One region of the Solibacillus sp. CAU 1738 genome, then DNA from elsewhere that is predicted to be linked to it. Evidence: riboswitches for the same ligand, from Rfam matches in the RefSeq annotation. Region 1 holds a riboswitch; each other region holds the start of a gene.
The links. A riboswitch is a leader RNA that binds a small molecule or an ion and turns the genes downstream of it on or off. The one in region 1 is predicted to bind S-adenosylmethionine.
Positions count from the first base shown of each region.

Region 2: linked by a shared signal. The riboswitch ahead of AAFN87_RS18905 (bifunctional homocysteine S-methyltransferase/methylenetetrahydrofolate reductase) and the one ahead of AAFN87_RS10415 (O-acetylhomoserine aminocarboxypropyltransferase/cysteine synthase family protein) in region 1 are both predicted to bind S-adenosylmethionine.
Region 3: linked by a shared signal. The riboswitch ahead of metA (homoserine O-acetyltransferase MetA) and the one ahead of AAFN87_RS10415 (O-acetylhomoserine aminocarboxypropyltransferase/cysteine synthase family protein) in region 1 are both predicted to bind S-adenosylmethionine.
Region 4: linked by a shared signal. The riboswitch ahead of metK (methionine adenosyltransferase) and the one ahead of AAFN87_RS10415 (O-acetylhomoserine aminocarboxypropyltransferase/cysteine synthase family protein) in region 1 are both predicted to bind S-adenosylmethionine.

Region 1 is NZ_JBDQQN010000003.1:176,019-183,583, forward strand. It holds gene AAFN87_RS10395 (ABC transporter permease) at 18-1,241, shown strand; gene AAFN87_RS10400 (ABC transporter permease) at 1,238-2,377, shown strand; gene AAFN87_RS10405 (ABC transporter ATP-binding protein) at 2,364-3,044, shown strand; gene nfsA (oxygen-insensitive NADPH nitroreductase) at 3,393-4,124, opposite strand; SAM riboswitch class I at 4,384-4,498, shown strand; gene AAFN87_RS10415 (O-acetylhomoserine aminocarboxypropyltransferase/cysteine synthase family protein) at 4,612-5,916, shown strand; gene AAFN87_RS10420 (homoserine dehydrogenase) at 6,328-7,317, shown strand; gene AAFN87_RS10425 (sensor domain-containing diguanylate cyclase) at 7,495-7,565, opposite strand, start outside.
Region 2 is NZ_JBDQQN010000010.1:23,565-31,129, reverse strand. It holds gene AAFN87_RS18925 (LysR family transcriptional regulator) at 1-254, shown strand, start outside; gene AAFN87_RS18920 (tetratricopeptide repeat protein) at 281-1,114, shown strand; gene AAFN87_RS18915 (protoglobin domain-containing protein) at 1,459-2,769, shown strand; gene hemG (protoporphyrinogen oxidase) at 2,899-4,287, shown strand; SAM riboswitch class I at 4,382-4,481, shown strand; gene AAFN87_RS18905 (bifunctional homocysteine S-methyltransferase/methylenetetrahydrofolate reductase) at 4,590-6,434, shown strand; gene metH (methionine synthase) at 6,427-7,565, shown strand, end outside.
Region 3 is NZ_JBDQQN010000007.1:29,009-36,573, reverse strand. It holds gene parE (DNA topoisomerase IV subunit B) at 1-734, opposite strand, end outside; gene plsY (glycerol-3-phosphate 1-O-acyltransferase PlsY) at 1,022-1,624, shown strand; gene AAFN87_RS17010 (HesB/YadR/YfhF family protein) at 2,062-2,352, shown strand; gene AAFN87_RS17005 (YczE/YyaS/YitT family protein) at 2,442-3,077, shown strand; gene metA (homoserine O-acetyltransferase MetA) at 3,123-4,061, opposite strand; SAM riboswitch class I at 4,134-4,240, opposite strand; gene AAFN87_RS16995 (flagellin N-terminal helical domain-containing protein) at 4,690-5,919, opposite strand; gene AAFN87_RS16990 (LLM class flavin-dependent oxidoreductase) at 6,456-7,436, opposite strand; gene AAFN87_RS16985 (patatin-like phospholipase family protein) at 7,495-7,565, opposite strand, start outside.
Region 4 is NZ_JBDQQN010000001.1:15,106-22,670, reverse strand. It holds gene AAFN87_RS00185 (alpha/beta hydrolase) at 1-93, opposite strand, end outside; gene AAFN87_RS00180 (gamma carbonic anhydrase) at 230-742, shown strand; gene AAFN87_RS00175 (GNAT family N-acetyltransferase) at 1,137-1,550, opposite strand; gene metK (methionine adenosyltransferase) at 1,906-3,102, opposite strand; SAM riboswitch class I at 3,347-3,464, opposite strand; gene pckA (phosphoenolpyruvate carboxykinase (ATP)) at 3,669-5,255, shown strand; gene AAFN87_RS00160 (GNAT family N-acetyltransferase) at 5,532-6,092, shown strand; gene AAFN87_RS00155 (alpha/beta hydrolase family protein) at 6,342-7,124, opposite strand; gene AAFN87_RS00150 (NUDIX domain-containing protein) at 7,108-7,565, opposite strand, start outside.

The sequences.
Region 1 (7,565 bases):
GAATGGGTGTATTGATTTTGAAAAGCGTTTATAATTGTATATTTTTTATAAATCAATACGGAAAACAGTTAAAGAAGAAGTGGTATTCACTACTTCTTCTTTTTCTATTGCCACTATTTTTTATCGCCTTAATTTTGCTACTTCTGATTTCTTTTATCTTACCACCTAAAGATGACCCCATCACGGTTGCGTTTGTTGATCAAGATAAAACAACCGAAACGGCATTAATGAGCGAGTTGTTAAAGCGCACAATAAATGAAAGTGAACATATCGATATTAAGTTTATGACAGAGATAGAGGCAGCTGAAGCTATAGAGCGCAACGAGTTAAGTGCTTATATTATCTTACCAGAGAGCTTTACGGATAACTTATATAACGGGAAGAACGTTCAATTGCCGGTCATTGGAAATGCACAACGCGTCAATGAAAGCTACCTCATACTTGAATTAATCGAAAGCTTGACCCGTTATATTGAATCGGCACAGGCGAATATATTAACGGTATTTAGCTATGCGGATCAGTTTTATATGACTGCTGAGGAAGAAAAAAAGTTTGTGCTGGACCAATTTATGAGCTTTACTTTGTTTACTCTAGGAAAAAGCAATGTATTAGTGAAGGAAACGATTGAAAATTCAGCGAGCACTACACCGAAGCACTATTATTTGCTAGTATGTCTTTTCATCGTGCTGACGATTTGGCTATTAGGCTTTTATACAGTGCTTAGAAAAGAAGAGCATCGTGCTATGACAATCCGTTTACAGTTATTAGGTGTAACCTCTTTGCAAAAAACGGTCGCGCGGATTGTTGTTTCATTGGTATGTAGCCTTATTTTTGCTCTACCATTTTTTTATGGATTTATGTATTACATACCTCAAGAGTTTTTCATGATCGATTATGTGCGAGTACTTGGCTTTGTAAGCTTGTATGCAGTCATTGTATTAATGGGGCTAACCATTGTTGATATGCTGTTTAAATCGATGAAAGTGACTTTATTAGTGCAGCTGTTATTCGTGTTCATAGTAATTGTCTTGAGCGGTAGTATTGTTCCGACTATTTACTTCCCGTTTATGCTTCAACCTCTATTGCCTTGGATTTTTTCCAATGAAGCATTTAGTTGGCTCATTGATATCATACTTGAGGAAAGAAATTACGCAGATTACACTTTATTAGCTAAAATGTTTGCTTTAGAGTGCATCATATTATTTGTGCTGGCACAAATGTTTGCGAGGTGGAGAACATGAAAGCTGTTTTTCTAACGCGACTCATTCGTCTAAAAAAAGAGTGGAAAAGTATACTGTTTTGGTTTGTGTTTCCTTTTATAATGACTGTTATTGTTATGCAAACTATTGGTGCTGTACAAGAAAGCACCAATATTCCTATTGGTGTTGTGTTGGAAGAAGAAACAGAGTTAGCAACAGAGCTTGTTGAAAACTTGGAGCAAACGTCCAATATTCAGTTGCAGTATTTATCTTTACACTCCGCGTTATACAAGCTTGAAAAATACGAGCTTGATAGTGTCATTGTGATTAAAAAAGGATTTGAGGACAAATTAAAAACGGGCTATCGCAATCAAGTAATAAAAATGTATTCAACAGATCGGTCCATTGCGCCTTTTACAACGGTAGAAACAGTTAGCTCATACGTTCAAGATCAAGCATCTCGTTATAAAGCGGTAGGTGAAATACAAAAGCTGTATACAAAAAATAACGTTCAAGAAGTAGTAGATGCTGAAGAAATTATCGAAAAGAGTAAAAAGCGTCTTGAAGAAAAAGATTTAATTACACCTATGTTTCAATTTTCCACAGATTCGTATGTTGTATCTTCTGAGCAAACAGCGCTGTTAAACGTTTGGGGTGTGTGGGCACTATTTAGTATGCTCGCGACATTTTTTATTTTTGATTGGATCATTAAAGAAAATACAAAAGCGATAGCTGTTCGCTGGCTGTATACAACAGTTACTTTTCGATGGTATAGCTTATGGAATTTATTCTTATATATTTTACTAATAGTCGCTGCAAATGTACTTTCGGTTTTATTGCTAACTATAGTGCTTGATGTCATGATAAGACCACAATTTTTATTTGTTATAATCATTTTTTCAGTGACAATATCGATGGTGTCCTTCGTTATTGCGTATCGTTTTACAAAGCCTTTTTTCTATTATGTAACAAGCATCCTACTATCGTTATTACTTGCTGTTTTAGGTGGGTCATTTGTTCCAATTGATGGGTTAACTCGGCGTTTTGAAGGGGTGCAATATTTGAGTCCGGTACATGCGCTACTATTAGAGAAGCCAAATTGGCTATGGCTTATATGTATTGCCGCTATTTTATTTGTTTCGGTATGGAGAGGGGGGCGATCGCATGCTTCAAGTTGATAATTTAGAAAAAAACTATAAGCAAAAAAAGGTATTAAGTGACGTTTCCTTTCAAATAGAACAAGGTGAAGTGGTTGGTTTAGTAGGAGAAAATGGCGCCGGTAAGTCCACGCTATTAAATATTTTAGCGACCGTTATTAAACCTTCTGCGGGTCAAGTAATATTAGATGGGATGCCATACAAAGGGAATCAAAATGCTATGCGACGGCATATTGGCTACGTACCTCAGGAATTATCGATTTGGGAGGATCTTACTGTAGAAGAAAATATGCTGTTTTTCGAAAAGCTAAGCTGGACAAAGAGAACAAAAGAGCAGTGCCGGGAGCTTTGTTTAAATATGCAGCTTACACAGTGGGAAGAGAAAGTGAGCTCATTGTCAGGGGGGATGAAGCGTAAATTAAATATGGCCATTAGTTTGCTTCATGATCCGAAACTACTTTTGTTAGATGAGCCAACAGTTGGTATAGATTTGAAATCCAAAAATGAAATCGGTAAATACTTAGTCGATATCGCGAAAAACGATGGCAAGATGGTGCTCTACACATCTCATGATATGAATGAAATTGCCACTTTCTGTGATCGCGTGTATGTTATCGGTCAAGATCCGTTTTATTTGAATTTATTGAAGGCAAATGATGTCGATGTGGAGCATTTAGCCGGCTGTTAATAATAAAAATACATATAAGTAAGGCAGCTACTTTGTAATAAGTTTTAGTAGTAAGTTTAAGTTTTCAATAGTAATAGAAGAATCCGTGCCACTCCTGCCGAAAAACTGGCTAAATGAGACCCCACAGAAGATTGCCGTCCCGGTAATCTTCGAGGAGGCTCATGGACAGTCGGCGGAAAGGGCACGGTAATTCTTCTTAAATAAATACAGTAACGAATAATATTTGGCTTTTTATTAAATTGTCTACTTTATAGGGCGAAGTTCGAAATATGTAAAGACGCCTCTTTTGCGGTGAGTAATCGCCAAAGTTTGTTCGGTAAGCTTTTACTTGCGGTACAGCATACTATATTATTTCCAATTAAAACCTTTTGTTGCTAAAAAGTCTTTAATAAATGGACGTTTTTGATTTATTAAGAAGTCTGCCATTTGCTTTGTCCATGTCGCCATTTTTTGATTAGATGAACGGCTAGCATAGTAACTTTCCATTATGGCATCATACTCATCTAATAATGTATCGTATTGTTCTACATTATAGCTGTTTTCATGTAAAACTGCTGCAACAGGAAGGCGCGGCTTAGTTTCGTTCCGTTTTGTAGGTGTGCCGATCGTCATAGCGAATAATGGGAAAACATATTCAGGTAAATTGAATAGCTCACTAATTTCGGCTGGGTTATTACGTGCCCCACCAATATAGCAAATACCATAGCCTGCTGCTTCTGCGGCAATAACAAAATTTTGAGCGAATAATGATACGTCCGCTACCCCAACGAGTACATTTTCTGCAGAGTCCGCTACAATGTCAATGTCATGCTTTTGACCAGCTATTTGTAATCGTTTGAAATCTACGCAAAATAGGAATGATGCACCAGCTGTTTTGAACTGAAATTCATTTTTTGATAGCTCTCCTAATTTTTGCTTTTTGTCTTCGTCTGTAACCCAAATAACGCTATATGCTTGTACAAAGTGAGAGCTTGCCGCCATTTGTGCTGTTTCGATTAAATCAATTACTACCTCGCGCGAAATCTCTTCCCCCGTATATTTACGAACAGATGAGTGACTACGTAAAAGTTCTCTTGTCATAACTTCTCCCCCTAATGAAAAATGGACTCAAAAGAAAGTCCTTAAAAGCCCATTTTATACTAACATATCATTATTAACCAATCTATTTCCAAAGTTACAATTACAGCAGTAGATACAATTGCTATTGTAGTGGAAATTATTGGTGGGTTGATAGGGGATAGATTATTTCAGGTAAGTTTAAAATTTCAGAAAATAACGGTTGACGAATTGGATTAAACTGTCTTATACTGTGAATCAACGATGGAACATGAATCATATACTCTTATCTAGAGAGGCGGAGGGACTAGGCCCTGCGATGCCCGGCAACCAGTGAGTGACGAACTTACTACGGTGCTAATTCCTACAGATTCTAATCGGGATCTGAAAGATAAGGGGAGGAAAATTTGCTCATTTGCGAACCCTCTTCTTAGGAAGGGGGTTTTTTGTTTTCTAAAACCCTCCTCGAAAAAACCGGTTATCCATCGAATAACTAACTAGGAGGCAACTCATGTCAACATTACGTCCGGAAACATTATTATTACACGGTGGGCAAAAGCCTGATCCTACTACAGGTGCAATTGCTGTACCAATTTATCGCACAACGGCTTATGCATTTAATGACACTGCTCATGCGCAGCGACTATTTGCATTAGAGGAAAGTGGCAATATTTATTCGCGCATCATGAATCCAACAGTCGGAGCATTTGAAGAACGTGTCGCATTACTTGAAAAAGGAACAGCGGCAGTTGCACTATCATCGGGGATGGCTGCAATCTCATTCTCGATTATGAATATTGCAGGTGCTGGTGATCATATAGTATCAGCCGGATCACTATACGGTGGCACGTACAATTTATTTGCAACGACATTACCACGATACGGTATTACAACGACATTCGTTGATGAAAGCAACCCAGAAAACTTCCGCGCGGCAATAACGGAAAATACGAAAGCCATTTATGCTGAAACAATCGGGAACCCTAGTTTAAATGTATTTGATATTGAAGCGGTAGCAGACATTGCGCATGAGCATGGCATTCCTTTAATAATTGATAATACATTCCCTTCACCATATGGTTGTAATCCTATCGACTTCGGTGCGGATGTAGTTGTCCATTCTGCAACGAAATGGATTGGCGGTCATGGCACAACAATTGGCGGTATCGTTGTAGACGGCGGGAAATTTGACTGGACACAAGGGAAATTCCCAGGCTTTACAGAACCGGATGCAAGCTATCACGGATTACGATACGGAATTGATACAGCGGCCGCTGCATTTGCTACAAAGCTGCGTGTACAGTTACTCCGTGATTTCGGTCCAACATTAAGTGCAGACGCTGCTTTTAATTTCTTACAAGGTTTAGAGACGCTTCATTTGCGTGTAGTAAGACATAATGAAAACGCAGCGAAAGTAGCTGAACACTTGCGTAACCACCCATTTGTGGACTATGTAAATTATAATGGCTTCGAAGATTTCGCTTCGCATGAATTAGCGAACAAATATTTGAAAAACGGTTTTGGTTCGATTTTAACGTTCGGTATTAAAGGTGGACGTGAAGCAGGACGCAATGTGATTGATAATGTGGAGCTATTCTCACACGTAGCAAACGTAGGGGATGGTCGTTCATTAATCATTCACCCAGCATCAACAACGCACCAACAATTATCCGCAGAAGAATTAAAAGTCGCTGGCGTATCAGAAGAGCTCATTCGCTTATCTATCGGTCTAGAAGCGGTAGAAGATATTATTGCAGACTTAGATCAAGCACTTGAAAAAGTTGAACAAGGTGTACAAGCAAGTATAAATGCCTAAATAAATAGGAGCTGTAGACTGCATCATTTCGCAGTCGCAGCTTAATTCATCAATTTTCTACGTTTTTAATTGGGTCTGTCGAGATGTAATTCTTGATAGATCTTTTTTAGTTATTAAAGGTTAATGTCATGTGTGTTGATGAGGGATTTTACCAACAACTAGTAGTTTCTTTGTTAAGAATGAACCGAGTGAGGGCTTTTAACTATAAATGATTATGACTGTTTAGTGACCTTCTAGGGAAAACAAATGTCCATCCAAGGGAGATTGTTCTTGTGTTCCGTGTCGTGTTACGTTAGAATCTTACTATGTGAAATTATTGGAATAATTCGTTAAATCGATTTACAACGTGTACAATTGCGCTGAGGCGTAATTGTTTTAGATTTACGGAATGGAAAGTTGGAGGCGAAAGTTATGGCGACAATTAAGGCTGCCATCCTCGGTTTTGGAACTGTAGGGCAAGGGATTTATCATATTTTAAATGAAAAGCGTGAGGAGCTTCGAGATCGGCTTGGGGTAGAGCTAGAAGTCGCGAAAATTTTAGTCACAGATGCGAGCCGTGAACGTGTACCTGGCACAGCACATTTAATGACAGAAAGCATTGATGATGTTTTTGCGGGAAGTGGTATGCAAGTCGTATTTGAAGCAATTGTTAACGAGGAGCCTGCTTTTTCATACTTGAAGCGCGCCATAGAAAATAAATGTCATGTCATCACAGCGAATAAAGTAATGTTTGCAAAGCGCGGCATGGAGCTGCAGCAGCTAGCAAAAGACAATGGTGTATTTGTCGGCTATGAGGCTACTGTAGCAGGCGGTGTACCTGTTATTAAAACGCTGAAAAATATATTACTTGTGAATGATGTAAGTCGTATTCAAGGGATATTAAACGGTACAACAAACTATATTTTCACGAAAATGCGAGCAGAGGGCTGGTCATTTGAGGAGGCGCTTAGCGAAGCACAACGTTTAGGCTATGCAGAGGCAAATCCATTTAATGACGTATCAGGTCAGGATGCATTTAAAAAGTTAATGGTGCTATCATCTTTAACATTTGGTGAGCAGCCAAACTGGTCAGAAGTTGAAGTAGTAGGCATTGATACAATTTCGGCAAGTGATGTAGCAGAAGCTTCTGATAAAGGCTTACGCTACCGCCATGTTGCTGAGCTAGAAAAATGCGCGGATGGAAAAATTATCGGTAAAGTAGCCCCCCTACTAGTTGATAATGAGCATCCTCTTTATCCAGTGGATGACGTGTTTAATGCAGTTACTCTGGAAACAAATTATATTGGTACACTGACGCTTATAGGGCCAGGAGCGGGGATGTACCCAACAGCAAGTGTAATGGTTGAAGATTATGCAGAAATAATCGGTAAACGCACTGGAAATGTTGTTACTGTATTATAAAATTGAAAAAGCAAAACTACAAAGATGATTCTTTGATAGTTTTGCTTTTTTAGTACGCACTTTCTTAATGGAAGTAACCTCATTTTTCTCTAATTAATCCACAGGAAAGTTATTATTAGTATGTCCTCTCTATTCCCTTAGCAGATGCGAGACATTTAGAACTATTGAAACATCTACTCAAATATACAATTGAGTAGATTCTACATGACCCCTTTTCATCGAGTACATTTTAGTATCAGCTATATTAA
Region 2 (7,565 bases), on a different contig from region 1:
CGATTGGTGTCACAATGAATACAACATTTTCGGCTGAAGAGATGCATACTGTTGCTGGATTTGTTGGTGCGGGTTTAGGTGTTTCGCTCATTCCAAATGTGAAGGGGTTAGATGGGTTTAACGTGAAAAAACTGAGAGTAATAAATCCACCGTGCTATCGTAAAATCGGTGTTTCTTGGGCGAAAGATCGCTATTTATCTCCAGCTGCTAATGAATTCAAACAATTTTTAATTGATTCTTTTACTAATAACTAAGTGTAGTGATGAATGAGGTGAAATCCATGTTTCGTGATAAAGAATTTTTAGATTCGTTATTAATAGAAGAAAAAGATTATTGGTATAGCCAGCTTGAACAGGCGAACTATGGAAATATAGAAGCTATCAAACGGTTAGCGGCTCTTTTTTTCACATATGAGCAATTTGAAGCAACTGTATATTGGCTATGTGAAGCGGGGGATGATGCTGAAGCACAGTATGAATTAGCTAATATGTATTTACAAGGACTAGGTGTTGAGGAAAGTGAAGAGAAAGCACTGGAGCTTTATAAAAAAGCTGCAGAGCAAGAACATGCTGATGCGGCGAATAATTTAGCTGACATGTATTTCAATGGTGAAGGTGTCGAAGTGAATGAGGCACTTGCGTTACATTGGTTTTCACGAGCAGCAAATGCTGGAGTTGTAGAAGCGATGTTTACACTTGGTATTATGTATGAGCAAGGGCTTGGTGTAGCACAAAATGAGGAAAAGGCATTTGCCTATTATTTACAAGCTGCAATTGGTGGCTATCAGGATGCGCAGTACCGCGTAGGAACGATATATTTAGAAGGCTTGCTCGGACAACAACCGGATATACAGCTTGCAATAGACTACTTTGTACGTGCTGCTAGTGAGCACAGTGTCGATGCATTATTTAATTTAGGCTATATTTATGCCGAACCAAATTTTGCGGTACAGGACGGCAAAAAGGCAGTACATTATTTTAAACAAGCGGCATTACTTGGAGATAAAGAAGCTAAACTTCAACTAGCAAGATTGTATGAACGAGGGCAAATTATTGAACGTGATGAAAAAGAAGCGCAAAGGTGGCGTGCCGCAGCAAACGATCAAGATGTCTGAAAAAAGCTTAAGTAGAAAGAGGCTTTCTACTTAAGCTTATAGAATAATTTTATTATATTAATATAGGTGTTAATCCCTATTAATTTTAAATATTCTATATATTATAATAATTATACATATTATGGTTATTGATGTGATTGTAGGGAAACAGGACTATAGTGGGCGTGTCGCGAAAATAAAATACTTCTTTTTGAGTAAAATAAAATTAATAGTTACTGTAGGAGTATATTAATTTATGACTAACTAAGTGTTTTTAAGTTTATTCATCATTTTATCTTGTAACAGAACAAAGAAATAGTAATCTTAAGTAGGACTCTTAATTAAAGGAAAGTAGTGTGTAATAAATGTTTAAAAAAAAGGCATTAAGTAATGAGCGCATCACTGTAGATGAAATGCAAGTACATATGGATTTGTCATGTAATACTAATATAAAAAGACAAATCGAAATGCTCCAAATGACGGAGCAAGATTTGAAATATTTAAAGGCATTTCAACCATATGTGGAAAAGTATATCGATGAAATCGTTGCTGCCTTTTATAACTCGCTCGGAATGGAGCAAAGTTTAACAAAAATTATTAATGATAATAGTTCTTTAAATCGATTAAAATTGACATTACGTAAACATATTCAAGAAATGTTCAATGGTAGTATTAATGAGCAATTTTTTGAAGCGCGTCAACGAATTGCGCGAGTACATGTGAAAATTGGTCTGAAAACACAGTATTATATTGGTGCTTTTCAAGATTTATTTATTCAATTCTTAAATATAGTAGAACGTGAAATTGTTAATCCACAAGATCAATACGACATGATCCGTGCGATATCAAAGATTTTAAATTTCGAGCAACAAGTAGTGTTAGAGGCATTCGAAATGGTTGTTGAGCAAATGGAGCGTTCAATTGAAAAAGAAAAAATGCGTGTAAGCCAATCCATTGTTTCTGCAACAGGGAATTTATCCGCTATTTCTGAACAGACAAATGCCTCATTCCACCAACTAACAAATCAATCTAGCGAAGTCGTCAATTATGTTAAGGAAGCAATTGATATTTCCAATAAAGCGGAAACGCAAGCGAGTGAAGGGAAAATACAAATTCAAGAACAATCGCGAAATATGAAACATATTATTGTGTCAGTGGAAGAAATTTCGGATGATGTGTTGGAACTTGTGAAAATTTCAAAAGAGATGGAAGCGATTATGGGCATTGTGACGAATATCGCGAATCAAACGAATTTATTATCACTTAATGCAGCAATTGAAGCGGCTAGAGCAGGTGAAGCGGGAAAGGGCTTTAGTATCGTAGCGGATGAAGTGCGTAAATTATCAGTGCAAACGAAAGAATCGACAGACAATGTTGCATTACTTTTAAAAAATACAAATGAACAAACAGAGAAGCTTAAACTTTCTATGGAGCGTATACAAAAGGCAGTATCTTCTGGTGAAGATTGCATGATTGCGACGGCGCAACGTTTCACGCAAATTGTATCCGCAATGGAAGAAACGCAACAGAAAAATAGTTTGATGGAGGAAAAGGTAGAGGAAATTGGCGGCGTCATTCAACAACTAGGCATGGATTGCGATGAAGTAATGCTGTCAACTGTTACTTTAGCAAACGTTGCTCAAGATCTAGAAACAATGACATTCAGAGGGAACTAAGCAGAATGTGAAAAAGAATTGTCCGTTTGGGCAGTTCTTTTTATTTTTGTAAAAGAAGTCACAGCTATTATCGTGAGAAAACGTTTATACTAGTCCATAGAGAAATATAGATGGTGAGGAGAGAAGACGATGAAAACAGTCGTTGTTGTTGGCGGTGGCATTACAGGATTGTGTACGGTGCACTATGTAACAAAACAATTGCAAGACGCAGGGATAAAGGCACGTCTTATTTTAGCCGATCAAAATCCATATTTAGGTGGCAAAATCCACTCCGAGCATGCAGAAGGATTTATTATGGAAACAGGTGCAGATTCGATTGTTGCTCGTCATCCAGGTGTATTAGAGCTAGTACGTGAGCTGCAGTTTGAAGACGAGCTTGTGTATAACGAAACAGGTATTTCCTATATTCATACGAATAACGAGTTACATCCTATTCCAGCAGGTTCGACATTCGGTATTCCAATGAGTGAGGAATCATTGATGGCGAGTACATTATTGTCAGACGAAGCAAAACAGCGAGTACTACAAGATAGCACAATCCCCAATGATAGATTCACAAAAGAAAGTTCGATAGGTGAATTTTTAGAGTACTTTTTAGGAGAAGAAATTGTACATAAGCAAATTGCTCCTGTACTAGCAGGCGTTTATTCAGGCGATCTGTATCAACTTTCACTCGCCTCAACATTACCTTATTTAGTAGATTATAAAAATAATTATGGCAGCATTATGGAAGGATTTAAAGCGAACCGTGAGCAATTTGAGAAAGCTGCTAATAAGAAATTTATTTCATTCCGTAATGGCTTGTCATCGCTTATTGATCGCTTAGAGGAGACATTGCCGAATGTAGAATTTTTAAAAGGTGTAAAAGCGACCAGCGTCTCAAAAAATAGCGATATATACGAAGTTGCCTTTAGCAATGGGGAAGTAGTAGCTGCTGACATCGTTGTACTAGCTGTGCCAAATGAAACGGTGCGTACTTTATTAAATGATGAGCATTTAGCAGCAAACTTACGAAAATTCACGAATGCTTCTGCCATTACATTATATGTAGGATTTGATGTGCCAGATGCTGTGCTACCTGCAGACGGTACGGGCTTTATTGTATCGCATAATAGCAATTTAGTGTGCAATGCTTCAACATGGACAAGTCGAAAATGGAAGCATACATCAGCGGATAGTAATTTACTCGTAAGGTTATTTTACAAAAATGTAAATCCACGTTATGAGGAGCTAGCGGCAATGTCAGACGAAGAATTGACGAAAGTGGCATTAGATGATGTTAAACTAAGTCTCGGGATTGATGTACAGCCGAAAGTTGTAAACGTCACGAAATGGGTAAATAAAATGCCACGCTATGACCTTGCACATAACGCAGCTTTAAAGGTTGTATTTGACGATTTAGCAGTTCGTTATCCGAATGTTTTATTAGCAGGATGCTCTTATTTTGGTGTAGGGATTGGTGCGTGTATTCAAAATGGTAAAAACACAGCTGCCCAAATTATGACAATGATTCAGTAGAACAAACGGGAAAATTAGTCATTGCCGTGAAAGGTCTTGACGTTCTATTCATATAACGTTATGATTCTTTTAATTATTTACAAAATTCATACATTTCTTATCGAGAGAAGCAGAGGGACTGGCCCAGTGAAGCTTCAGCAACCAACGAATATGTCAGGTGCTAAATCCAGCAGGCATTTGCCGACAGATGAGAAGGACAAACATGAGCAAGTAGAGCCTTCTTTTTTGAGAAGGCTTTTTCTTTTCGGTGGAATTAACTGAAAAATACGATTAATTAAACGACTGAAAGAGAGGACATAAATATGGGGTTACGTGAAGCATTACAAGAACGGGTATTAACGGCAGACGGCGCAATTGGCACACTACTTTATTCTTACGGATTAGATTATTGTCACGAAGAAATGAATGTCATAAAACCGGAAATTGTTGAAAATATTCATAGTGACTACATTGCAGCAGGTGCTGATATTATCCAAACGAATACATATGGTGCCAATGCAATTAAGCTAGCACGTTATGGTTATGAAGAGCGTGTTAAAGAGTTTAATGAGGCAGCAGTCAAACTAGCAAAATCGACAACAAGTGCAGGGGGACAATTTGTACTTGGCACAATCGGTGGTATTCGTGGTATTCGTAAAAGCGATAGTACGCTGGATGAAATTTTAGCAGCTACGCGTGAACAAGCGGATGCATTGTTAGCGGGCGATGTAGATGGCTTACTGCTTGAGACGTATTACGATTTTGAGGAACTAACTGCAGTCGTTGTCATGCTACGAGCGATGACTGAAAAACCAATTATTGCACAAGTATCGATGCATGAGCCTGGTATTTTACAAAATGGTTTATCGCTCAATACGGCATTAAAGGAGTTAGATCTACTAGGTGCTGATATTGTAGGGATGAACTGTCGCTTAGGTCCATTCCACTCGATCCAAGCATTTGAAGGGGTACAACTCCCTGAAAATGCCTTTCTTTCCGCATATCCAAATGCTTCGCTACTCGATGTAGAAGACGGTCGAGTTGTTTATGAATCGGAGGCAGATTATTTCGCGCGTGCGGCATTCGAACTTGTCGGGCAAGGAGTACGTTTAATCGGGGGCTGTTGTGGAACAACGCCGAAGCATATCGAAGCTGTGAAGAAAAAATTAGCAAACGTTACACCAGTAAAAGAAAAAAAGATTAAACCAGTAAGCGTCGAGTTTGTTCGTGTACCTGAACCGCCAAAAGACGAACCGTTTCATGAAAAAGCAAAACGTGAGCGCTCAGTACTTGTAGAGCTTGATACACCGCGCCATTTAGAAATTGACGGTTTTATACATGGCGCAAAGGAACTGTATGCAGCAGGTGCTGATGCTATTATGATGGCGGATAATTCGCTTGCCTCACCTCGTATTAGTAATATTGCGATGGCGTCGATTTTAAAGTTACAGCATGGTATACGTACATTGCCGCATATGACATGCCGAGATCGCAACTTAATAGGCTTGCAGTCACATTTAATGGGACTAGACGCACTTGGGCTGCATGATGTTTTAGCGGTAACAGGGGACCCGACAAAGGTAGGGGATTTCCCAGGTGCGACAAGTGTTTATGATGTTTCTTCAATGGAGCTTATTTCACTTATAAAGCAACTGAATGAAGGTATTTCATTTTCAGGGAAAGCATTACGCAAACAAGCGAATTTCTCTGTCGCAGCTGCTTTTAATCCGAATGTACGAGTACTTGACAGAGCAGTTAGTCGTTTAGAGAAGAAAATTGAACATGGTGCGGATTATTTTATTTCGCAGCCAGTTTATTCAAAAGAGAAGATTATTGAAATTTACGAGGCGACGAAACATTTAGACACGCCAATTTATATTGGAATTATGCCGCTTACTAGCTTTAAGAGTGCAGAGTTTTTACATCATGAAGTTCCAGGGATTAAGCTATCAGATGAGGTGCTAGCACGTATGGAAGCGTGCGGGGATGATAAGGAGCGCTCGTCTGCTGAAGGTGTGGGAATTGCGAGAGAATTATTAGATACAGCATGCAAATATTTCAACGGTATTTATTTAATTACGCCGTTTTTACGATACGATATGACGCTTCAATTAATGGAGTATGTCAAACAATTAGATGTGCAAAAAGGGGCCGAAACAAATGTTTAACCATCCAATCGAGCAGCAATTAGAAAAACGTATTTTAATTATTGATGGTGCAATGGGAACGATGTTGCAAAATGAAAATTTAACGTATGAAGATTTCGGCGGCGAAGAATTAGATGGATGTAATGAAAATCTAGTGTTAACTCGCCCTGACGTGTTAACGAAAATTCACCGTGCGTACTTAGATGCTGGTGCAGATATTATTTGTACAAATACATTTGGTGGCACGCCGCTCGTATTAAACGAATACGATTTAGGCGATAAAGCAGTAGAAATTAATACACGTGCTGTAGAGCTTGCAGTTGCTGAAGCAAAGGCCGTTTCGACACCAGAATGGCCGCGTTTTGTTGCGGGTGCAATCGGTCCGACGACAAAAACGTTATCTGTAACGGGCGGTATTACGTTTGATGAATTACAGGAAAACTTTTACGTGCAGGCGCATGCTTTAGTCGCTGCAGGCTCGGATTTAATTTTACTTGAAACGAGTCAAGATATGCTCAATGTGAAGGCGGCAATTCTCGGTATTCGTCGTGCATTTGAAGAGTTAGGTAAGGAGCTTCCTGTTATGATTTCAGGCACAATTGAGCCGATGGGGACAACTCTTGCAGGTCAATCTATTGAAGCATTTTATATTTCGATTGAGCATATTAAGCCATTATCGGTGGGCTTAAACTGTGCGACAGGTCCAGAATTTATGACAGATCATATTCGCTCATTATCAGAGCTAGCAACGAGCTATGTAAGCTGTTATCCGAACGCAGGCTTACCTGATGAGGAAGGATGCTATCATGAGACACCGGATTCCTTATCGAAAAAACTACAAGGCTTTGCAGAAAAAGGTTGGTTAAATATCGTTGGTGGCTGCTGCGGTACTACACCTGCTCATATCGCTGCCATTCGTGAGGCGGTAAATGACTATGCACCGCGAAAACGCCAAGATACAACACATGGCCACGTCGTTTCGGGCATTGAACCATTGCAATACGATGAATCAATGCGCCCATTATTTATTGGGGAGCGTACGAATGTAATCGGTTCACGTAAATTTAAAAACTTAATTATTGATGGCAAGTTTGAGGAAGCAGCAGAAATTGCGCGTGCACAAGTAAAAAACGGTGCACATGTCGTTGATAT
Region 3 (7,565 bases), on a different contig from region 1:
ACATACTTTACAGGGTGAAGCACATCTTTTTCCTCATTTAAATAAGCGACAAACGCTTCAATTCCGTTTTCATAATGGAAGATTTCGTGCTGTCCTTCAGCTCGCTCATCAATAAGTTCTATTTTTAAGCCTTTTAATAAAAACGCTGATTCACGCAGGCGCTCTACTATTGTGTCGTAATTAAATTTTGTTACCGAAAAAATCGAATCATCTGGTAAGAAATGAACAAGTGTCCCAGTTTCTTTTGTTTTCCCGATAATTTCAAGTGATGTCACAGGTTTCCCGCCTGCTTCAAATCGTTGACGATGGATTTGCCCATCGCGATGAATCGTAACTTCTAAAAAACTACTAAGTGCATTAACGACAGATGAACCTACTCCGTGCAAACCACCACTCGTTTTATAGCCACCTTGTCCAAATTTCCCCCCTGCATGCAGGATAGTGAAAATAATTTCAGGTGTTGGTTTTCCCATTTTATGCATTCCAGTAGGCATACCTCGTCCAAAATCACGTACACTAATACTATTATCAGCATGGATTTTTACAATGATATGGGAACCGAATCCGGCAAGTGCTTCATCCACGGCATTATCTACAATCTCATAGACTAAGTGATGAAGGCCTCGCCCATCAGTTGAACCAATATACATCCCTGGACGCTTTCGGACTGCTTCCAAACCTTCTAATACTTGTATCGCATCGTCATTGTATGCGATCGGTTGACTTTTCGCCAAAACAAATCCCCTCCAAAAAAACAAACAAACGTTCTAATACTTTTTCATCGTACTTATAATAACACTAGCTGTCAATACACTGTCTAGTTGCATAGACATTAATTGTAACATCAAAATTACTAGTTGGACAATGAGCGCTCTAAATGAATTCCAAATAAACATCTAACTTTCCTAAAAAAAGAAAAGAACCTTGCAAATTCACTATTCCCTAATCAATAAAACAGTGTATAATATTTAACACAATGTATTAGTACCAACTAATAACTTTTTTTGAAAGGAGCACATGTATGATCAATGCAATCGTTCTCATTTGTGCTTATTTAATCGGTTCTATTCCTTCTGGATTATGGATTGGTAAACTATTTTATAAAACGGATATTCGTGAACATGGTAGTGGAAATTTAGGTGCAACAAACACATTTCGCATTCTTGGTAAAAAGGCCGGTTTAGTCGTAACAATTATGGATGTGTTAAAAGGTACTGCTGCTGTCCTATTACCATTATTACCTTTCTTTGCTGAAACGAACATTCATCCATTAATTTTAGGTATTGTATCTGTCGTTGGACATATGTTCCCAGTTTTCGCTGGTTTTCGCGGTGGAAAAGCGGTTGCAACTTCAGCAGGTGTCGTGCTTGGGTATGCGTGGCCGCTATTCGTAGTATTATTCTTTACGTTTTTCATTACACTAAAGTTAACAAAAATGGTTAGCTTAACATCTATGATGGCCGCATTGGTCGCACTTATTTATAGCATTATTTACTGGATTGTAACAGGTGATTTTGCCTTATTTATTTTAATTGCGTTTTTATTTACGTTTATTGTATACCGACATCGAGAAAACATTAAACGTATTAAAGACGGTACTGAACCAAAAGTCAAATGGATTTAAAGGTTTATTATATGTATAAGCTTTCGATAAAAGGTTTTCCTACCGGGAAGACCTTTTTTTCTATTAGAATTCTATAACATCGTTAAATGGGTGACTTGAAAATTGTAATATTTGATAATGTACTCCCCATTTCTTCCTCAAGGAGTATAGTCATACCTGATTGTAGCAAGTGTTTTTTTAATCGATAGTATAGCTAATTGGTTGCAGAATATCGGTAAAATAATGCCGCTTTATTATAATGCAGTTACTTTAGTAGGCGTAATGTAGAAAGCTAATCATTGCGTTGTTATTTTAATAAGGATTATTTTGTTGTTTTACAGTACTTAATATTCGAAACTTGCTTATATATCGCCAGTTTTAATGAAGTAGCCTAGCCACTGTTACTTCATTAAAAAATCCGCTACAATATTAGTATAAAATGTTAGCGGAGGGTTCTTATGAATATTGTAATAACAGATGCAGCAATGAATTGGTTTATAGAAGAAATGGAAGTAGAGCAAGGCGATTATATTCGATTTTATGCACGTTATGGCGGGACATCTCCATTTCATGAAGGTTTTTCTCTTGGTATGAATCGTGAACAACCACATGAAATTGGTGTGGAAACTGAAAAAAACGATATTCATTTTTACATTGAGAAAAGTGATGAGTGGTTTTTTAATGATCATGATTTACATGTTGCTGTTAATCAACAAACCGACGAATTATTATACGAATATAAAAAATAGACTGAAAAAACATTCTTTTGAAGTTTCCCTTGTAATATCTATATAATGATGAATGACATCTAGATTATACAGAATTGAAGGGTTAGTTTGTGAAAGAAGCATTTTTTTGGCGCTGGCTATTTTTTATAGTCGGTATTATTATTTTATCACTCGGCATCTCATTAACGATTAAAGGTCAAATTGTTGGCGTAGGTTCGTGGGATGTTCTTCATATCGGGTTAGCACAATCTATTGGTTTAACGATCGGTATTTGGTCCATCATTATTGGGGTAGCCATTATAGCATTTGACTCAATCCTTAACAAAAGATGGCCACTTGTCGGTACGGTGTTAGATATGCTGTTAGCTGGGATTTTTATTGATATTTTTAATTTTTTGATCCCAACATTTAATAGCGTTTGGATGCAGTTCTTCGCCTTTGTTAGCGGGTTCTTCCTACTTGGAATAGGCTGTGGGATGTATATCGTAGCAAATTTAGGGGCCGGTCCACGCGATATGTTAATGCTATTCATTGTCCATCGTTTCAACTGGTCTGTCACTTTTGCGCGCACAACTATGGAAGTTTCTGTCGCACTACTAGGTTTTCTACTAGGTGGTCCAGTGGGAATAGGTACGGTATTAATGGCATTATGTCTCGGACCAATCGTGCAATTTGCTATCAAATGGAACGAAAAAATATTTACCCGTTTAAGTGGTGTTGAAAGTACCATATTAAAAGCTAAGTAAAAAAAGTGCCGTGGAGAAAATAACTTCCCCATTAGGCACTATTTTTTATATATAATATTCAATATCCTCATCAACAAAATGCCATACATACGGTGTTTCTTGATAGACATAATAGTTTAACCAATTATAAAACAGTAAATGAGAATGAGCCCGCCATGTATGTTTCGGATCCTTTGTTGGATCATTGTTAGGGAAATAATTTATTGGCATGTCAATCTCTTCGCCTTTCGCAACATCTCTAGAATACTCATCGGCAAGTGTTGTTGCGTCGTATTCTAAATGACCTGTAATCATTATTTGTTTATTATCTTTCGACTGCACGATAAATACTCCTGCATCCTCTGAGTAGCTTAGTAAACGCAAATCAGGATGAGCACGTACTTCTTCAATGGAAACGGAAGTATGGCGTGAATGTGGTGCTACATATTCATCACTAAAGCCGCGTACTAAATCAACCGTTAAATCAGTAATAACGTGTGAATAAACACCTGAGCATTTCTTAGGCAATTCATATTTACCGATACCGTAATGATGATAAAGTGCTGCTTGTGCACCCCAACAAATATTCATAACTGACGTTACATTAACCTTAGCCCAGTCCATAATTGCTTCGATTTCTTTCCAATATAAAACGTCTTCAAACTCCATTTTCTCGACAGGCGCTCCAGTAATAATCATCCCATCAAATCGACGATGCTTAATTTCGTTAAATGTTGAGTAAAATAATTCTAAGTGTGATTTAGACACATTTTTTGACTCGTATGTAGCAGTATTTAAAAACGTCACATTTACCTGTAATGGTGTATTTCCTAGTAGTCGTAGCAATTGCAACTCTGTTTTCTCTTTTTCCGGCATTAAATTGCATATTAAAATATTTAATGGTCGTATTTGTTGTGTTTTCGCACGGTCCTCTTCCATTACGAAAATTTTCTCTTGTCGCAAATGCTCTCCTGCAGGCAGTTGCTTCGGAATGTTAATTGGCAATGTAATCCCCCCATTTCTAAAATAAAAAACCTCTCATTCCAGCATAAGAGAATGAGAGGCTTTATCCGTTCACTCTTATCTCTCGGGGTATTCCCCCGCTGGAATTAGCACCTTTCTAACGCAGTTAGAGGTTGCTGAAGCTTCGACGGGCCATATCCCTCTGCTTCTCTTGATAAGACTATTCAATTGAAAATTATTGTAACATCAAAAAATGAATTTTACAACAATTCTAAATACAGTTATTAGTTTTATTTTCCACTTCTTATTAAACCTATGTATTTTTTATTAAAAATCATACTTCTCGAAAAAAGAAGCGTAGTGCATATGTAAAATATAAGCCTTGCAAGATTGACTCTCGCAAAGCGATTTGTAATATAAACAGTCTCCCGCACACTTACCCCATTTCTAGAATTTATGTCACCAACCTGGTTGATCTTTTGACTAATCACAGGCTTTTTAGTAATCGTTATAAAATTTTTTACAGTACGACCTGTTTCATTTTGAATCTCTCTCGCAGTAAAGGTTGAAAGATGTTAATAATTCGAACCTGATACATAGTGTGTCAAATCTTCTACTTCAGTCTTTTTGTATCAGTGTTATTTAAGAATGTACTTTTCATCTTCTTTCCTTATTGAAGTAATTGTAGTACACCTTCTGGTTGCTTATTAGACTGAGCTAACATGGATTGCGCAGCCTGTATTAATATATTACTTTTCGTAAAATTCATCATTTCTTTTGCCATATCAGTATCACGAATACGTGATTCAGCAGATTGAAGATTTTCAGAAGTGTTCGAAACTGAATTATATGTATGCTCTAATCTATTTTGATATGCTCCTAAATTAGAACGCACACCAGAAACGGCATTAATTGCGCTATCAAAGCTACTTATAGCATATTGAGCTAAAGCGTTGTTTAAAACTGATACATTATCTATTCCAATTGCCTGTGAACGAACATCTGATATTGATAAATTAATAGTTTGTCCTGAATTAGCTCCAATTTGAAAATTCAAGCTGTTATCTACATCGTTTATTATTTCACCATCGTTATTTCCTGCTGTTAGATCGATGTTGCCTTGGTGTTGAGACCCACTTGAACCATTAGGTGGTTTTGATTGACTCAAATCAATTGTTATACCGTTATATGAAAATATTAAACTAGGATTGTTATGTGTGATAATAAATCCGTCTGGTATAGAGTGTATACTCAAACTTTGTGGAACACCATTATCGTAATAAACACCTATTGATAATTTTGTAAAAAGCCAATTTGCTGGGTCGTCTATAACCTTTTCACCTTCATTGAGTTTAGCTTTGTGCTGATTGCTTGGATCGTTTCCGAAATCAATCCATCCATCATCTACTGTAAAACTTCCACCTCCTGCTCCTGTAGCCTTTAATGTAGATTGGGGAGTAGAAGGGTTAGTTTGGTATGAAACTGAACCATCAAGTAATTTCTTAGTATTAAATTCAGTATTGTTTCCGATAGATGTTATTTCTTTTTTAATTTCTTCAATTTCCTTTTGGATTGCCTCCCTGTCGATATCTGTATTTGTATCATTTGAGGCTTGAACACTTAATTCTCTTCCGCGCTGAAGAAGTGAATGTACTTCATTTAATGCACCCTCAGCAGTTTGTACTAGTGAAATTCCATCTTGAATATTTTTACCCGCCATATCCAAACCACGAATTTGTCCAAGCATTTTTTCAGAAATCGCTAATCCAGCAGCGTCATCACCTGCACGATTAATTTTAAAACCTGAAGATAATTTCTCTAAACTTTTTTCAAGTTTTCCTCTATTATTTTGTAGCCTGTTATTTGTATTTAAAGATGAAATATTATGCTTTATTCTCATAAGTAACTTCCTTTATCAAGATTATCTTTGTAGTAACAAAATAATTTACGAATATAAACAATAATATCAATTTTGATACTTTTTATCTAGATATAGAAATTTTTTATAAGAAAATTAAGTACGTCTCAATTATTAAAAGAGGAATGGATTAACTCGTGTTCCTCAATAGTTTCTTATGTATTATGTACTTGCCTAATATCGCTCTGAGAACAATCGAGATATACAGTCACCTATCTAGTATCAACTCAACTCTTCTGAGGCCTCGTTAAATTATGTATTATTGTGCTTTTTTGTCCTAAATATTTTACTTGTACAGTGTGATATGCACATCCGAATGTACGACTGATAATTTCGTACTTCATGTGCTTTTGTCCCTGCCGCGTTAACTATTGTTTTTCGAATCTGTTGTATTGTTAAATCTCCTGTCTGCAATAAAGCCACCAGATGCAAATTTTAACAACAAAAAAATACACTCCTCAACATCTAAATTAATAGATAATAAGAAGTGTACTATTGATAACATTCTAAACACGGTTTTAGAAAAGTTCTTTTAATAATGTAAACGACTTCGCACGTGCCTTCTCATCATAAATCGATGTTGTGACCATAATTTCGTCTACACCAGTGTCAGACACGAATTGCTCCAGACCTTCTTTTACAGTTTGCTGGCTACCGATAAACGTATATTGACGTTGCTGCATGACAGCGTCTTTTTCAAATGATGACCAAATTTCATCCATATTTTCAACAGGTGGCTTTAGTAGCTGATGGTCACGGCGAATAATGCTTAAGAAAAATTGGTAATAGGTCGTCGCCAAAAAGTGCGCTTCTTCATCTGTATCCGCAATAATGACATTTACACACGCCATCATATGTGGTTTTTCTAAGTGTTCAGATGGTTGGAATTGCTCTTTATAAATTTTGATAGCACGGGTTAAATAATCTGGCGCAAAGTGACTAGCAAAAGCATAAGGTAGCCCACGCCGAGCAGCTAAATCCGCGCTAAATAAGCTGGAGCCAAGTAACCATAATGGAATATTTGCGCCAAATCCAGGATAAGCTTTAATATGGTCTGTCTCTTTAGCTCCACTTAAATATCGATACAACTCTAGTAAATCCCCTTCAAAATCTTCTCCAGCATGGCGACGTAATGCGCGGGCAGTAAAGGGATCAGTACCAGGTGCACGACCTAGCCCTAAATCAATGCGTCCCGGATACATTGCATCGAGCGTACCGAATTGCTCTGCTACAATGAGGGGTGCATGGTTCGGTAACATGACACCACCTGAACCAATGCGAATATTTTTCGTTGCACTAGCTAAATACCCAATAACAACCGAAGTAGCTGAACTTGCAATCGCACGGCTATTATGATGCTCAGCTACCCAATAACGTTTGTACCCTAAGTCATCTGCTAGCACTGCAAGTTGTTTAGCACGTTCGAATGCTTGCTTAGTCGTTTGTCCTTCTAATACGGGTACTAAATCTAAAACCGAAATCGGCATTCCTTTTAACATTAAATCACCTCTCTGTAACTATAGCGGAAAAGAAAAAAGATGCCTATAAAAGACACCTCTATCTATCAATAAATTGTTTTAATGCTTCCATCTGCGCTGTACTTTGCTCATAGCCCATCGCATAGTTTT
Region 4 (7,565 bases), on a different contig from region 1:
AATTAACCAAGCGTATGAGCGATGATGCTCATATGCACTATGAATAATTGCAATGACTGCTTTCGGTTGCCCTTCAGCCTCCCACTTCCACATTGCATTCCCCTCCAATAAAAATTCTTACACTAACTCATTATAAACGAAGTCTTACTATTTGGTTTAAATTATGTATCAATCTTTTATTCATTTTGTTACGATATTTGTATATCTTACTAGAGAGAAGGCGTTAACGATGATTTACCCTTATAAAGATAAAAATCCTATCATAGACCCTTCCGCTTTTATTGCGGATTATGCAACGATTACAGGAGATGTTACTATCGGCGCTGAAACGACAATATGGTTTAATACTGTTATTCGTGGGGATGTTGCACCAACTATTATAGGTAAACGTGTAAGCATACAAGACTTAAGCTGCTTACATCAAAGCCCAAACAATCCACTTATTATAGAAGATGAAGTAACAGTTGGACACCAAGTAACATTACATAGCTGCATTATCCGAAAACGTGCACTAATTGGCATGGGTTCAATTATTTTAGATGGCGCTGAAATTGGCGAAGGGGCTTTTATTGGTGCAGGAAGTTTAGTACCTCCTGGAAAGAAGATTCCGCCAAACTCACTTGCAATGGGACGCCCTGCAAAAGTTGTTCGTGAAGTTACAGCTGAAGACCGAGAAGACATGGATCGTATTATTCGCGAATATGTGGAAAAAGGACAGTATTATAAATCAATTCAAGGATAGTAAGGACATTTGAAAGTCCTTTAGGAACAAATTAGAGAGTACTAGATCGAAAAACGTTCCTGTACTTTCTTTTTCTTTGATGCCGTTGATTGTCATTTCGGCGGACGCGTTTCGCGGGCACGGTTTCAGCTAATTTTTTTGCTTTCCAAGCAAAAAAATGGATCTTCCACTCGTGCTGTTCCCGCTGAAGTCGCCGCCTGCATTCCAATCAACTAGTTTTATTCGTAGACAAAATGACTCACTTCTCGTTCAATCTGTAGCGCACTCATTGAAGACTGTTCCAGTTATAAGTAATCAATATCTAGTCGCCAGTAATAATATCTATTATTTTGGTAATGATCTCTCTATTGCACATAAAAACGCTTGGAAAATATCCAAGCGTTTTTCTATATATTTATTTGTTTGAAACTCCCGACTGCATTTCGTAATTTCTTACGAACATTCCATTTGATTTTCTCAATCCAAACTTTTCATAATAAGGAACTAAATCATCATCACAACACAAATCAATCATATAAATATCATCAAGTTCTTTTAACATTTGTTTTACTAATTTATGGCCAATACCTTTATTTTTATACTCTGGCAAAACTTCAAGGAACGGAATGTAGGCAGATAGAACACCATCACTAATTGCTGTTATAAATCCAACTACTTGATTAGATTTTTCATCTAACGCAACGACCACTTTACTACTATTTTCTAACAACTTTAAGTGAGTTTGTGGATTTGGGGGATTTGGCCAATCCACAAAAAAGCCTTTTAACATATCCGACGAAACCCCATTAAGAGAATTTTTATATATCATCATATATCAACTCCAAATTTATTTTTCTATTTTTTAGCAGATGATATATATCAAAAGTAAAGTAACAAAATTGAGACCTCCAAACACATCTTAATATACTATAAGAAATTCGACCCAAACTTTGAAATTCCTTCTTTTTTGTAATTAAATGGAGATAGTTCTATGAAATAACTATAAGGGAACTTATTATGTCGTTTCTCAATGCCTTTATAATCAACATCGTGTTGTACCGAATATGCTTAGGCTTTACCTTCGAAACGTGTCAGCCACAACTTAACTCCACACCATATATTGACAAAAAAACTGTCCCAAAAAATCGTTATTTACGACCCTTTTGAGACAGCTTCTAATTTTCTTATAATCCAGCTTTTGATTTTAATTCAGCTGCTTTATCTGTATTTTCCCAAGGCACATCTAAATCTGTACGACCGAAGTGACCATATGCTGCAGTTTGTTTGTAAATCGGGCGGCGTAGGTCAAGCATTTTAATAATACCTGCTGGGCGTAAATCAAATAATTCGCGTACCCATTCTACGATTTGTGATGAAGCAACTTTACCTGTACCAAAAGTATCTACTGCAATCGATACTGGTTGAGCTACCCCAATTGCATAAGCAAGCTGTACTTCTGCACGATCAGCTAAGCCTGCCGCTACAATATTTTTGGCTACATAACGGGCTGCATATGCTGCTGAACGGTCAACCTTTGTTGCATCTTTCCCAGAGAAAGCACCGCCACCGTGACGAGCATAACCACCGTATGTATCCACGATGATTTTACGTCCTGTTAAACCAGCGTCTCCTTTAGGTCCACCAATAACAAAGCGCCCTGTAGGATTGATGAAATATTTTGTTGCATCATCTAATAATTCAGTTGGCACTACTGGCGCAATAACAACACGTTTTAAATCTGCTTGGATTTGTTCTAAAGTAATATCTTCATCATGCTGAGTTGAAATAACAATTGTATCAACACGCACTGGAATGTTATTTTCATCATACTCAATTGTTACTTGTGTTTTACCGTCTGGACGTAAATAAGCTAATTCACCTGATTTACGTACTTCTGTTAAACGGCGAGCTAATTTATGCGCTAAGCTTATCGGTAACGGCATTAATTCTGGTGTCTCATTACAAGCGTAACCGAACATTAAGCCTTGGTCCCCTGCGCCAATTGCTTCGATATCTGCATCTGTCATTGAGCCTTCGCGAGCTTCAAGAGCTTTGTCAACGCCCTGTGCGATATCAGGAGATTGCTCACCGATCGCTACTAGAACAGCTAAATTTTCTGCATCGAATCCGTATTTACCACGAGTGTAACCAATTTCAGCTACTGTATCGCGCACAATACCTTTAATATCTACATATGTTGAAGTTGTAATTTCTCCGGCAACAAGTACTAGACCTGTAGTAACTGTTGTCTCACACGCTACACGTGCATTCGGATCAGCTACTAAGATTGCATCTAAAATTGCATCTGAAATCTGATCACAAATTTTATCTGGATGCCCTTCTGTTACACTTTCTGAAGTAAACAGTCGACGGTTTGTCATGTTAATTCCTCCTAAAATTCCTAGCAAGATTTACCTGCGAATATGATACGGTACTCATTTCCCATGTCAAGTCTACCCGTAAGGATTAAACTTCAAGCCGTTACTGCTTTTAACACGAGGATTTCGAAAGGTATATAATAATGAAAGAACTCCAATATTTATGTCCCTTCCACTATTTTTCGCAAAAAAAAACCTTTCGCTCACATACATGAGAGAAAGGGTACATGTCATTCGTTACCTTTCACTCTTATCGTTCAAGGGAAATTCCCTTGCATCAGGTTGGCACCAACGCATGACGTGAAAAGTTCATGCAGGTTGCCGGGTTTCACAGGGCCTGACCCTCCACCAGCTCGGGATAAGAGTATCCGTTCAATTCCTCATGTTACATAATTTTTTTTGCTCTGTCAAACAATATAGTTTGACAGTTTTTTGTAATGAAGAAAATTCTTAAAAAATTAATTTAATTAGTATAGATTATTGCATTCAATGTGTTATACTATTTTTGACTTAAGAAAAAAAACTCCCTAAAGTAAGGGAATACTATAAAAAAGGATGGTATTTAATCGATGAATTCAGTAGAAATTGCAAACGAACTGAAGGAATTATTAAGCGGTGCAAATATTAACAATCAACTTTCTGTACCACAATTAGTGGAGAAAGCAACATCTCGTGGAGAAGCTATGTTAACAGTTGACGGTGCATTACTAGCTGAAACAGGTAAATACACTGGTCGTTCTCCTAAAGATAAATATATGGTAGAAGAAGACAGCACAAAAGATAAAATTGATTGGGGTAAAGTAAACCGTCCAATTTCTTCTGAAGTGTTTGATAACCTATATGTAAAAGTTGTTAACTACTTAAAAGAAAAAGACGAGCTTTTCGTATTCAATGGCTTTGCGGGAGCAGACAAAGCGTCACAGCTTTCCATTAAAGTTATTAATGAATATGCTTGGCATAACCTTTTCTGTCATCAATTATTCATCCGTCCAACTACAGAAGAATTAGCTTCTCACGTAGCAGACTTTACAATTGTCTCAGCACCAAACTTCAAGGCAGATCCTGCTGTTGATGGTACAGCTTCTGAAACATTCATCATTGTATCATTAGAGAAAAAAGTAATTTTAATTGGTGGTACAGAGTATGCTGGTGAAATGAAAAAATCAATTTTTGGTATTATGAACTACTTACTACCTGAGCAAGGCATCCTTTCTATGCACTGTTCAGCAAACGTAGGTGAAGCTGGAGACGTAGCTTTATTCTTCGGTTTATCAGGTACTGGTAAAACTACATTATCAGCAGATGCTGATCGCAAATTAATCGGTGATGACGAGCACGGCTGGTCTGATACTGGTGTATTCAATATCGAAGGTGGCTGTTACGCTAAAACTATCAACCTTTCAGCTGAAAAAGAACCAGAAATTTATAATGCAATCCGTTTCGGTTCTGTTTTAGAAAACGTAGTAGTAGATCCAAATACTCGTATTTGCGACTACGATGACGGTTCATTAACTGAAAATACTCGTGTAGCGTATCCAATCGACTACATTGAAAATATCGTAATACCATCTGTCGCAGGTCACCCAAAAACAATCATCTTCTTAACTGCAGATGCATTTGGCGTGTTACCTCCAATTTCTAAATTAACTAAAGAGCAAGCAATGTATCACTTCTTAAGTGGTTTCACTTCTAAATTAGCAGGTACAGAGCGTGGTGTTACTGAGCCAGAACCAGTATTCTCTACATGCTTCGGTTCACCTTTCTTACCTCTTCCAGCACAACGCTATGCTGAAATGTTAGGTGAGAAAATTGACGAGCATGGTTCACAAGTATTCCTTGTAAACACGGGCTGGACTGGTGGCGAATACGGCGTAGGTAACCGTATGAAGCTTTCATATACTCGTACAATGGTTCGCGCAGCAATCGAAGGTAAATTAAACAATGTTGAAACAACTCAAGATGCTGTATTCGGTTTACACATTCCTACAGCTGTAGAAGGGGTTCCTTCAGAAGTATTAAACCCTCGTGATGCATGGGCTGATAAAGTAGCATACGATGCAAAAGCTGCTCAATTAGCTAGTTTATTCAACGAAAACTTCAAAAAGTTCGCACACGTTTCTGAAGACATCGTGAAAAAGGGCGGCCCATTAGCTTAATTTTTTATTAATCGACATACCGTTTTAAAAAACTTATATCATATAAAAAAACCAACAATCATCTAAAACTGATTGTTGGTTTTTTATTTTTCATATTATCTCGCTTTTATTAAAATATAATTTCCAAATATTACACTATCCTATATAATTTAAGTAGAAACTTAAGAGGAGTTGTGAATATGATTGCAAAAATTGCAGTAGATGCTTTGTTTTATCAACAAAAAATCTAAGGGGTTGTATCTCCAACTGCAGCCCTTACTCTAAGGGAGAATAAGCATGGAACAGTATTTTAACCGATTTTTAACAGGTCAACGTGTATTTTTAAAACAAATGGAACAATCACATCTTGAACGATTTGCCCAATTAGAAAATGAAAAGTGTACTTTATTACTTGCTAATGATGACATTCCTTTTCCTTCCACAGCGGAAGATCACACCACTTTTTTCAATAGTATTAGTGGAAAAAAAGAAGAATTTATATTCGGAATTTTTGATAAACAATCCGAAGAACTCATTGGATCATGTGGTGTTTTCGCTATAAATTGGAAAAACAGCACTTGTTATGTAGGTATTTCAATTGCAAGTGAATGGCAAAACAAAGGTATAGGAACTGATGCTATGAACACATTAATTTCTTTTATATTTAATTACATTCCCATCCATAAAATTAAATTACAAGTTTTCAGCTTCAATGCCAATGCAATACGTTCTTATAAAAAATGTCATTTGGAGCAAGAAGGTACTTTAAGAAACGAAATTTTTAGATTTGGAAAATTCCATGATGTATTTTTATTTGGCCTATTAAGAGACGATTGGAACGCTAAGCAAATACAATAACTAAATGAAAAGCGCAAGCGCCCTGTTCAGCCCTGACAAGCGCTGGAAGGCCCGTATTGAAAGCATCTTCCCAGCTTTCGATTAAGGGACTGAAGCGACCTCGAGGGGCTGGGCGCTGGAGCTAGACACTGCCTGAACTCCAAAAATTTATACCTCTTTACCTTTTAGGAAAAAGCTATCCAAAAAAAATTGGATAGCTTTTTTAATATTTACTATGAATGATTATATATCATAAAATCCCTTTACTATCTACCTATGCTGTTTCATCCATTCACATAGAAGATTGACTGTTTGTCGGTTCACTTTAGGGGGATAATGATGTGGCAAATCCACTGAATACCATGTTTCATATGGCTTTCCTGAATTCTGTAAATATCCTTCCAATTCATAGGCATGCTCAATTTGAACATGCTGATCTTTTGTCCCATGAATAATAAGTACAGGAGCATCGATTTCCGAAACTTGAGAAAGAGGTGTTCGATATTCATAACTTTCTAATACCTTATTCGGTGTGCCTCCTATAATTCTCTTTAATCCTCTACGCATATCTAAACGCTGCCAATAGGTCGTTACAGCATTTGATACACCCGCCCACGTCACTACAGAAGCAATATCAGGGCGAATAATGGCTGTCCATAATGCCATTAATCCACCGCGCGAAAAACCATACACATGTACCTTTTCAACATGAATAAATTGTTTTAACACATCCACTCCATAAACTGCATCATAACGATCGGCCCCGGCAAACTCGTCTTTCCCCTCTCCTCCCCGATTCCCTCTGTAATACGGTGCAAACACAACAAAACCTTGAGCCGCAAATTGGGCTATTCGAGCAGGTCTCACCATCCCAATTGTTTGCAAACCTCCGCGCAAGTAAATCATTCCCTCATAATTACCTTGTTGCTTAGGTCTTGCAAGTAACCCTTTTACACGCAAGCCATCTGACCAATAAATGATTTCATCTAATCGTATATTAGGATTGGGCGAAGGATACCTTCTAATTTGTTCAATGCTACCATTGTCTTTCAATATATTTCACTTCCTGTAACATCTTTTTCATGCCATCATCTTGCATATAAAAGCTTAAATTCGGATGATTTAGAAGTTCTTTCTCCTCTAACCATAGACGAGCTATCGTTTCAAATTCCTTCACAAATGGTTCGGATGATTTTACTTTTGCTGTAAATACTACTTTACAAAAAGGTTTTTCATCATAAACAATATAATGGGCAAACGGCTGGACATCACTAACATGCACTTTTGTTTCTTCATAAACTTCGCGTATTGCAGCCTCTATTAATGTCTCGCCTGGCTCTTGCTTGCCACCAGGAAACTCCACTCCACGATTTCTATGTATTGCGCATAACCATTTTCCATCATATTTCACAAGCACTAACACATGCTTCGGTTCTATTTCAAACGGTCCGTCGCCAAATTGCAATTCTACTTTATAGCCATTTTCATCGATAA